3 regions of the Streptacidiphilus alkalitolerans genome follow, and region 2 is predicted to be linked to each of the others. Evidence: riboswitches for the same ligand, from Rfam matches in the RefSeq annotation. Region 2 holds a riboswitch; each other region holds the start of a gene.
What was found. A riboswitch is a leader RNA that binds a small molecule or an ion and turns the genes downstream of it on or off. The one in region 2 is predicted to bind cobalamin.
Positions count from the first base shown of each region.

Region 1: another riboswitch for cobalamin. It lies ahead of ACEZDG_RS27955 (prenyltransferase/squalene oxidase repeat-containing protein); the one in region 2 lies ahead of ACEZDG_RS30935 (cobalamin biosynthesis protein).
Region 3: another riboswitch for cobalamin. It lies ahead of ACEZDG_RS22660 (ribonucleoside-diphosphate reductase subunit alpha); the one in region 2 lies ahead of ACEZDG_RS30935 (cobalamin biosynthesis protein).

Region 1 is NZ_JBHEZX010000014.1:209,563-212,779, reverse strand. Features, by position in the region: gene ACEZDG_RS27960 (SCO2322 family protein) at 1-37, opposite strand, end outside; gene ACEZDG_RS27955 (prenyltransferase/squalene oxidase repeat-containing protein) at 40-1,335, opposite strand; adenosylcobalamin-variant (AdoCbl-variant) riboswitch at 1,396-1,466, opposite strand; gene ACEZDG_RS27950 (MBL fold metallo-hydrolase) at 1,561-2,610, opposite strand; gene ACEZDG_RS27945 (aldehyde dehydrogenase) at 2,774-3,217, shown strand, end outside.
Region 2 is NZ_JBHEZX010000018.1:65,029-68,245, reverse strand. Features, by position in the region: gene ACEZDG_RS30940 (cobyric acid synthase) at 1-677, opposite strand, end outside; gene ACEZDG_RS30935 (cobalamin biosynthesis protein) at 674-1,633, opposite strand; cobalamin riboswitch at 1,759-1,883, opposite strand; gene ACEZDG_RS30930 (hypothetical protein) at 1,962-2,186, opposite strand; gene ACEZDG_RS30925 (NAD(P)/FAD-dependent oxidoreductase) at 2,353-3,217, opposite strand, start outside.
Region 3 is NZ_JBHEZX010000010.1:65,634-68,850, forward strand. Features, by position in the region: gene ACEZDG_RS22660 (ribonucleoside-diphosphate reductase subunit alpha) at 1-1,119, opposite strand, end outside; cobalamin riboswitch at 1,261-1,401, opposite strand; gene ACEZDG_RS22665 (hypothetical protein) at 1,553-2,290, shown strand; gene ACEZDG_RS22670 (histidine phosphatase family protein) at 2,291-3,067, opposite strand; gene mctP (monocarboxylate uptake permease MctP) at 3,172-3,217, opposite strand, start outside.

The sequences.
Region 1 (3,217 bases), on a different contig from region 2:
CCACCACCGCAGCGCGCCACACAGCTCTGACATGCATGGTCACGGCCGCGGGCGGGTGCGGGTCTTGCGGCTGTAGCTGATGTAGATCCCGATGCCGGCGCCTGCGGCCAGACCGACCAGGATGAGCCACCAGGCGGAGAAGCTGGCATTGCTGGACTTGTCGGACTTCTCGGAGGCGCTCGCGCTCGCGCTGGAGGACGGTGCGGGGGTCGCGGCCGGGGCCGGGCCGGTCGCCTCCAGTTGGGCGACCAGGTCGGCAGTGCCGAAGCGCTGCGGGTCGATCCCGGTCGCCCTGGCGTCCAGGATCATCAGCGCGAGGGCCGTCGCCTGCGGGGTGCCGTTGCCCTGGGCCCAGGACGCGCCGTTCTGGCGCAGCCACTCGACGGCCTGCTTGGCGTCGTCGGACCGGCCGTTGTTGGCGAGCGCGAGCGCGGCCCAGGCGGTGCCGGCGTAGTCGGGCGCGGGCTTGGCACCGGCCAGCTGGGTGGTCAGGTGCCCGCTGCCGGAGCTGAGCTGCCGCGCCAGGTACTGGGACGCGGCGCCCTTGGAGTCCGAGCAGTTGGCCGCGGGCGCCGACGACGGGGCCGACGAAGAGGCCGACGACGGGGCGGAGGCGGACGAGGAGGCGGACGAGGAGGCCGGCGCGGCCACCGGGAGGGAGCCGGAACCGGCGGCCAGCGCCGCCTGCGCGCTGGCGAAGTCATTGGCGACCAGCTTGCCCGCCTTGTCCGGCTGGTACGCGAAGGCGCCCTGGACGGCCGTGGCCGCCGTGCAGCCGAGCTGGAAGCCGTGCAGGCCGTCCAGTGCGGACTTGCCGTCCTTGGTCACCGTCGCCGGGTCGGTCTTCGCCGCGTACAGGGCGCTGACGACCAGTCCGGTCGAGTTGCCGTCGCTCGGGGTGCCGGGGTTGTAGGACCAGCCGCCGTCCTTGTTCTGCACGGTCCTGAACCAGGCCACGGCCTTGGTCACGGCGTCGTCGTGGCCGCCGAGGGCGACCAGGGCCTGCACCGCCGACGAGGTCGCGTTGCTGTCCTCGGTCGTCGCCGTGCACGCCTTGGTCGGGTCCGCGTTGTAGGACGGCCAGCCGCCGTCCGCGCACTGCTGGCCGGTCAGCCAGCTGATCGCCGAGTCGGCCGGGGTGACCCCCTGGGTGTGCAGGGCGAGCAGGCTGAGGCCCTGCCGCCACACGCCGTCGTAGGTCGGGTCGCTCTTGCCGTAGAGCCCGGCGGGAACGGGGACCGGGCTGGCGGTGGCGGCGAGCGCGGGCGCTGCCGAACCGGCCAGCACGGCGGCGGCGGTCAGCGCGACGGCGCCCAGACGGGCGGCGGTGAACATGATGTGGTGGTGCCTTTCGAAGAGCGGGGGGCGACCGTAGACCTCGACGGGGCCGCTCGCTTCCTGACGGGTGTTCCGGCTGAACGGTTGCGGGTCAGCGCCGGAATCGCACCGGCTTCCCCCGTCAGGAGGCGGATCAAGCAGATCAAGTTGTGCGGCCACTGTATCCGGCCGCCTCCGCCCCGCCCCGACGCGCCCCGGCCGCGGGCAACCCACCGGTCCCGCTCAGGTCGCGCGGTAGAGCAGCGGCTCGGCGCCCTGCAGTTCCTCGGCCAGGCCGGTCTTGACCAGGCGGCGGACGTGGGCGGCGGCCTCGGACAGGGCCAGGTGGCGGGAGACGAAGCCGAGCTCCGACCACGGCCGGTTCCAGTGCATCCCCATCGCGCACTGCCACAGCGTCAGCGGCTCCCGCTGGAGCTGGACGTGCAGCTCCGCGAGCCGCAGGGCGTGGTGCTCCAGCAGTTCGCCGACCCGGCCGGCCGCGTCCGCGAAGCGGTACTGGTGCGCGGGCAGCACCTCCTGCGGCGCCAGCAGGGCGATCCGTTCCAGTGAGTCGAGGAAGTCGCCGAGGGGGTCGGCCGGCTCGTCCCCTTGGTTCTCCGGGTAGAGGCTGACCACCGGGCTGATCGTCGGCAGCAGGTGGTCGCCGGAGAGCAGCCGGGTGGGCCGTCCCGGCTCGTCCAGGTAGAGGCAGACGTGGCCGGGGGTGTGCCCGGGGGTCCAGAGCACCCGCAGGTCGCGGCCGGGCACTCCGGCCGACTCGCCGTGCACCAGCTCACGGTCCGGGAGGGTGGTGGCCAGCGGGGCCTTGCCGCTGCCGAAGCTGCTGAGCGCGGCCAGGTGCTCATCGGGGACGCCGGAGTCGCGCATCAGCTCGGCCATCCGGCCGAGCCAGTGGGTGGGGCTGCTCTCGTGCAGGGCGCGGACCACGGCGGCCTCGGCGGCGTGCATCGCGATCCAGGCACCGGACTGCTCCTGGACGTGGGCGGAGAGCCCGTGGTGGTCCGGGTGGTGGTGGGTGACGATCACGCCGTGCACGTCGGCGAGGGCGAAGCCGGCCGCGGCGAGGCCCTCGGCGAGGGCGGTGCGGCCGGTGGGGTCGTCCCAGCCGGTGTCCACCAGGACCGGGCCGCGGTCGCTCTCCAGCAGGTAGACCAGGGTGTAGCGGAGCGGGTTGTCCGGGATCGGGACGGTGATGCTCCAGACTCCTCCGCCGATGTCCTGGGTGGCGGGTGCCGGGGCGGGGACCCTTGCGGGGGTCTCGTGGGCGGGCATGCTGCCGTCCTCTCCGAGCGCACAGAATCTAGAACATGTTACTTGTTTGGCACAACTAGTCGGGGAGCCTACTGCACGACCGTTGCCCTCAATAAGTAGAACTGATATCAGTTCTATCAACCGCCAAGTGACGGTTCGTCAGATGTCGATCCGGAGGACCGCCATGACCGAGCTAGTGGAGTACGGCGAACTGTTCATCGGCGGGGAGATGGTGGCCCCGGCCGGGCAGGACGTCATCGAGGTGGTCTCGCCGCACACCGAGGAGGTCATCGGCCGGGTCCCGCACGCCTCCCGGGCCGACGTCGACCGCGCCGTCGCCGTCGCCAGGAAGTCCTTCGACCAGGGCCCGTGGTCGCGGCTGCCGCTGGAGGAGCGGCTCGCGGTGGCGGAGCGGATCAGGGACGGGATCGCCGCCCGGGCCGACGAGATCGCCCGGGTGATCAGCGCGGAGAACGGCTCCCCCTACTCCTGGAGCATCCTGGCCCAGGCCTACGGGCCGATGATGATCTGGGACTCGGCCATCGCCACCGCCCGCGCGTTCGCCTTCGAGGAGCACCGGGCCGGCGCCCTCGGGCCGATCCTGGTCCGCCGGGAGCCGGTCGGCGTG
Region 2 (3,217 bases):
CCCAGCGACGGACGGTGCGTCAGCTGCTCCAGCATGTCGAGACCGGGCTTCAGCAGCCGCACGTCGCCGCGGAACTTGTTGACGAACCACCCGGCCAGGTGCCGCTGGTCCTCGGCGGACAGCAGCGCCAGCGTCCCGTACATGGCGGCGAAGACGCCGCCGCGGTCGATGTCGCCGACCACCACCACCGGCAGGCCGGCCGCCACCGCCAGGCCCATGTTGGCGATGTCCCGGTCCCGCAGGTTGATCTCGGCGGGGGAGCCGGCCCCCTCGCAGACCACCACGTCGTAGCGGGCGCGCAGGTCGGCCAGGCAGTCCAGGGCGATCCGCAGCAGCGCCGGCTTGCGCTCGCGGTAGTCCAGCGCGCCGACCTCGGCGACCGCCTGCCCCAGCACCACCACCTGGCTGCGCCCGTCCGCCCCGGGCTTGAGCAGCACCGGGTTCATCGCCGCCTCAGGCTCCACCCCGGCCGCCGCGGCCTGCATGGCCTGGGCCCGGCCGATCTCGGCGCCGTCGTTGGTGACGAAGGAGTTCAGCGACATGTTCTGCGCCTTGAACGGCGCGACCGCGACCCCCTGCCGGGCCAGCCAGCGGCAGATCCCGGCGGTGACCACGCTCTTCCCGGCGTCCGAGGTGGTGCCCGCGACCAGCAGCGATCCGCGCAGTGGGCCCTTCATCGCGGTCCCCTTCGCAGCAGCAGGCTCAGCCCGGCCGTGGCGAGGACCGCCAGCAGCCCGACCCGCCGGGACAGTACGCAGGCCCGCTCGATGTCCTCGACCCGCACCGCTGGCAGCTCGGCGCCCAGCACCGCCCGGTGCTCCACCCGGGCGCCGTAGCTGAGCGTGCCGCCCAGCCGCACCCCCAGCGCGCCCGCGAAGGCCGCCTCGGCCTGCCCGGCGTTGGGGCTGGGGTGCGCCGAGGCGTCCCGGCGCCAGACCCGCCAGGTCTCGCCGCCCCGCCGCCCCCCGGCGGCGGCTGCGGCGACGGTGAGCAGCGCGGTCAGCCGGGCCCCGGGCCAGCCGGCCAGGTCGTCCAGCCGGGCCGAGGCCCAGCCGAAGCGCAGATGGCGCGGCGAGCGGTGGCCGACCATGGCGTCCAGGGTGTTCACGGCGCGGAAGACCAGCAGCCCGGGCACCCCCGCGACCGCGCCCCAGACCAGCGCGTTCACCACCGCGTCCGCGGTGTTCTCGGCCACCGACTCGACCACCGCGCGGGCGATCTGCTGCTCGGTCAGCCCCTCCGGGTCGCGTCCGCACAGGTACGGCAGCCGGGCCCGGGCGGCGGCGAGGTCGTCGGCCTCCAGCGCGGCGCCGATGGTCCTGGCCTCCCGTACCAGGGAGGCGCCGCCGAGCACGGTCCAGGTGGCGGCGGCGGTGAGCAGCACCGAGCCGGTGCGGGTGCGGGCGGCGGCGCGGTCGGCCAGCAGCGCGGCCCCGGCCACCGAGCCCGTGCAGAGCGCGGTGAACAGCGCTCCGGTGTCCCTGCGGTCCCGCCAGAGCCGGCGCTCGGCCGCTCCGGCGGCCCGTCCGAATCCGGCCACCGGGTGCCCGCGCCGGGGATCGCCGAAAACGGTATCGGCGGCGTGGCCGAGGAGGAGGCCGAGTGCTGTCGTGGTGGCCGCGCTCGCGCGCACGGCGGTCAGCGGGGAGGCTGAGCGGGGAAGGGGACGGCACCGGGGGGTGGTGGCGGCAGGGCAGCGCGCATGGCGTGGATGTCCTCACTCAGGGTCCGCGCCCTGGATCGACGAACCGGGGGCGAGAGTCTCCTGGCTCCCGGATCGACGCGTCCCCGGGGTTCCGGTGATCAGAACCTCGGGGACGCTCCCCGGTGACAGTGGCGGGACCGCGCCGGACTGGGGGTCTCCCCCTTCACCGGACTTCCTCTCCATGCCTCCGAACAGCTTGGCGCTCGATCCCACCACGCCGCCCGACCGACCGTCAACACAGGTCGGACGGCCGGGGTCAGGCCGCGGTGTCCCCGCTCTGCGGCAGCGCGGGGGGCGCGGTCGAGGCCGGGAGCTGCAGCGGCGCGCGGACGGCGCGCAGCAGCTCCACGGTCGACTCGTTCTGGACCACCAGGTCGACCGGGCTGGTGGGCGGGCGCAGGACATGGTCCTCGAACCAGGACATGCCGAGCAGGACGGCGAGGCCGAGTGGAGCGGTGATCAGGCACAGAAGGACAGGCATGGGCACCCCAAGGTGTCGAGTGCTGCGGTCTTCCGAATACCGGCTTCCCCCGGTTTCCAGGGTCTGCCAGACTCGCCCGATCCGCATCTCGGAGTGTCCCGAGCCGACTCCGCAGAGTCAGTTCCCGGGGTTGCCGCCCAGGTCAGCGCCCAGGTCAGGGCCCGGCTCAGTGCCGCCCGGAGACCACGTCCGCCGCCTTGGCGATGGGCGAGGTGCCCGCCCGCCCGCCGCGCTCCTGCCGGTCCGCCGCGTAGTAGGCGGCGTACATGCCGTGGACGCCGATCCAGCGCAGCGGCTCGGGCTCCCAGGCCCTGACCCGGTGCCCGACCCAGGGCAGCCCGGTCAGGGCGGTGTCGGAGCCGCTGCCGAGCTCGCGCAGCACCAGGTCGCGCAGGGTGCGCGCGGCCAGATTGGTGGTGCTGACCCCGCTGCCGACATAGCCTCCGGCCAGGCCGAGCCCGGTGGCCCGGTCCAGGTCCACGGTCGAACACCAGTCCCGGGGCACACCGAGCACCCCGGACCAGGCGTGGTCGATCCGCACCTCGCCGGCGGCGGAGCCGGCGGCCGGGAAGAAGTCCGTGACGATCTGCCGCAGCTGGTCCACGGTCCGCTGCGGGGTGGTCCCGTCGTTGTCGGTGCGCGAGCCGAAGCGGTACGGGACGCCGCGTCCGCCCAGTGCGATCCGGTCGTCGGCGGTGCGCTGCGCGTACATGTAGGCATGCGCCATGTCGCCCAGGGTCTCCCGCCCGGACCAGCCCACCGCCTCCCAGAACGAGGCCGGCAGCGGCTCGGTGACCACCATCGAGGAGTTCATCGGCAGCCAGGACCGCTTCTCGCCGCGCAGCGCCGCGGTGAAGCCCTCGGTGGCCCGCAGCACGAACCGGGCCGACACGGTGCCCCGCGCGGTCACCGCCCGGGCCGGCGCGCCCGACCCGCCCGGGACGATCTCGGTCACCGTGGTGTCCTCGTGCACGGTCACCCCCAGCGCCTCGACCACCCGGGCCAGCCCCTGGACCAGCTTGGCCGGCTGG
Region 3 (3,217 bases), on a different contig from region 2:
GAACAGCGACCACTCGGTGTCGGCGTCCACCCGGCGCATGAACTCGTCCGGGACCCAGTGCGCCAGGTTGAGGTTGTGGGTGCGGCGGGCCTCCTCGCCGGTGCTGTCGCGGAGTTCCAGGAACTCCTCGATGTCCGCGTGCCAGGTCTCCAGGTAGACGCAGGCGGCGCCCTTGCGACGGCCGCCCTGGTTCACCGCGGCGACCGAGGAGTCCAGCGTGCGCAGGAACGGCACGATGCCGTTGGACTGGCCGTTGGTGCCGCGGATCAGGCTGCCTCGGGAGCGGATCCGGCTGTAGGAGAGGCCGATGCCGCCGGCGTGCTTGCTGAGCCGGGCGATCTGGGCGTAGCGCTGGTAGATCGAGTCCAGCTCGTCCTGCGGGGAGTCCAGCAGGTAGCAGGAGGACATCTGCGGGTGCCGGGTACCGGAGTTGAACAGGGTGGGCGAGGAGGGCAGGTACTCGAGCCGGCTCATCAGCCGGTACAGCTCGGCCACCTCCGCCACGGATTCGACGCCGCCCGCCCGCCGCCCGCCGCCACCCTTGTCCGAGTCGCTGCGCTCCACACCTCCTACCTGCAGCCCGCAGGCCACCCGGAGCAGGAAGTGCTGCGGGGTCTCCAGCACCTGACGGGTGATCGGGTGCCGCAGCAGGTAGCGGGAGTAGACGGTGCGCAGGCCGAAGTACTCGAAGCGGTCGTCGGCGGCGGAGTCGACCACCGCGTCCAGTGCCTCCGCGTGGGCGGCCACGAACGCGGCGGTCCCGTCGCCGATCAGGCCCTCCCGGTGGCCGACCGCGATGGAGGCGGCGAAGCAGGTCGCGCCCTGCCCCGCGGCCTCCTCGCGGACCTCCTCGGCCAGCAGCCGGGCGGCCAGCCGGGAGTACTGCGGGTCCTCGGCGATCAGCCCGGCGGCTGCCTCGATCGCCAGGCCGCGCAGCTCGGCGTAGTCGGCGACGGAGCTGCGCCCGCGCAGCGCGGCGGCGGCGACCCGGCCGGGGTCCACCTCGGTGAGGTCGGGGGAGCGTTCGGTGAGGACGCGCAGCAGCGTGGTGCCGGGGGAGTCGGGGCTGTCGCCCTGGTGCGGGACTGCTGTCGTCGCTGCGGTCTCGGTGATCGTCACTGTGCGCTCCTCGTTGGCGGCCGGTCGGCGGTGGGCCGCTGACGGGAGGCAGGAGGGAGCGCGACGTCGCTGCGCCGGAGGCAGCACGGAACGCGTCCCCGGCCCACCCGCGAGGCCCGGACGTACGTCGTCCCGGGGTGTCCTCGGAACGAGCTGTCGGCAGGTACTCGGACTCGCGGGCGCATACCTGGGTACGGCCGCTCACCGCTGCGGGGCAGTCCCGGAGTCGCACCGGGTTCCCCTGCGTCGTCAGCGAGATGAGCATACATGTAGGGGTGCTTTCCAGAAGCACCCCTACATGTAGTGTCGCGAGTGCACGCAGTCACCCCCGCAGCGCTGCCGGAAGGCGCGGCATCTGTCGATGTGTCAGATTCGGGAGTGTTCGCGGGGGCGTCAGGCCCTCCGCGCGTGAGCGGGAGCGAGGCAGGACCGGATGACGGTGCTCGGGACGGGTGTGCGGCGCGGGATGGCGGCCGGGGTCGCCGCGGGGCTGCTACTGGCGGGCACGGCCGGGACGGCGGAGGCGGTCGCGACCGCGGCCCCGGCGGTACGGGTCTGCGGGCTGGATCCGGCCACCTTCACCAAGCCGTCGCTGGCGCTGGCCTACCAGAAGCTGCACAAGGTCTACTACGCCGGCGGGTCCTGGTCGGGGTTCACCCTGAAGGCCGGGAACAGCACGCCCGCGCGCTGCGCCGGCGTGCTCCCGGTGGTGGTGTTCGGCTCGCGGGGCAGGTCGCTGCGCCGGGGGGACGTGCGGATGCAGTGGCGGACCGGACGCGGCGGCTGGCACGGGTCCGCCATGGTGGCCGAGAACGGCGTGCTGATGGGCCTGGTCGGCCCGGCGCAGGGGCTGTCCCTGGCGGCGCGCGGGAAGGCGGCGGTGCCGCTGCGGATGCGGTTCTCCACCGGCGCGCCGACCGGGCAGTGGGTGACCATGGCGATCGGCTACGCGCCGGTGACGCTGGAGGGCGAGACCGCGGCGCTGCCGGTGGGGATCTCCGACCCCCGGCTGTTCCGGGTGCTGCGGCAGGTCCGGCGGCCGAGCGGCGCGCCGCAGCTGGCGGAGACCGGCGGGCCGCCGCGGACGGCGGTGGCCGCCGGGGCCTCGCTGCTGTGCCTGGGCGGCGGTGCGGGCCTGCTGGCCCTCTCCCGCCGCCGCCGGGTCCGCTAGTCAGGTGGTCCGCTGGTCCAGGTGCGTGGTGGTGTTGTAGCAGTCCAGCGCGAGCCGGCCGGACGGGGTGCGGGACCAACGGGTGATCGAGGCGTTGCCGACGGTGCCGGCCCGGTCCACGGCGAGGATCGCCGCCTCGTCCAGGTCGTCCAGGATGTGACGGAGCATCAGCACCACCGCGTCATGGGCCACCAGCAGCACCCGGCGCGACTCCTCCGCCTCGTAGAGGTCGCGGAGCAGGCTGCGCAGCCGCAGGGCCACGTCCGCCAGCGACTCGCCGCCCGGGGGGCGCCAGCGCAGTTCGCCGAGCAGGCGGCGGCGGGCCGCCTCGGCCGGGTGGTACAGCTCGATCGCGGCCTTGGTGACCATCTCCAGGATGCCCAGCTCGCGGTCGCGCAGCCGCTCGTCGGTGCGGACCGCGGGCAGCGGCAGCCCGGCCCGGTCGATCTCGGCGACGACCAGCTCGGCGGTCTCCTGGGCCCGCAGGTACGGGGACACCCACAGGCTGTGCGGCAGCGGCCCCTCGGTACGGGCGGCCAGCCTGCGGCCGAGGGCGCTCGCCTGGGCCCGGCCCAGGGCGGTCAGGGTGAGGTCGGCGTCCCGGCAGGTGATGCCGGTGTCCAGCGCCCCGGCGGCCTCGGCGGCGGCGAAGGCGGCGTTGGCGGTGCTCTGGCCGTGGCGGGTGACGGTGAGCGAGAGCGGGCGTGGGAGGGCCGGACCGGCCTGCGGCTGCGACAGCGCGGGCTGGCTGAGGTGGTGATGGTCGGTGAGCTCCACGGGTTCCCCCTGCGGGTCGTCCGGCCCGGCGCGGAGGTGCGTACGGGCCGCCGCTCCCAGTGTGCGGGAGCGGCGGCCCGCGAGGGGGGCGCAAAGGGGGTGCGTCAGGGAGCGAGGGGTGCGCCCGAGGTAGTGAGCGCGGAAGGGGGC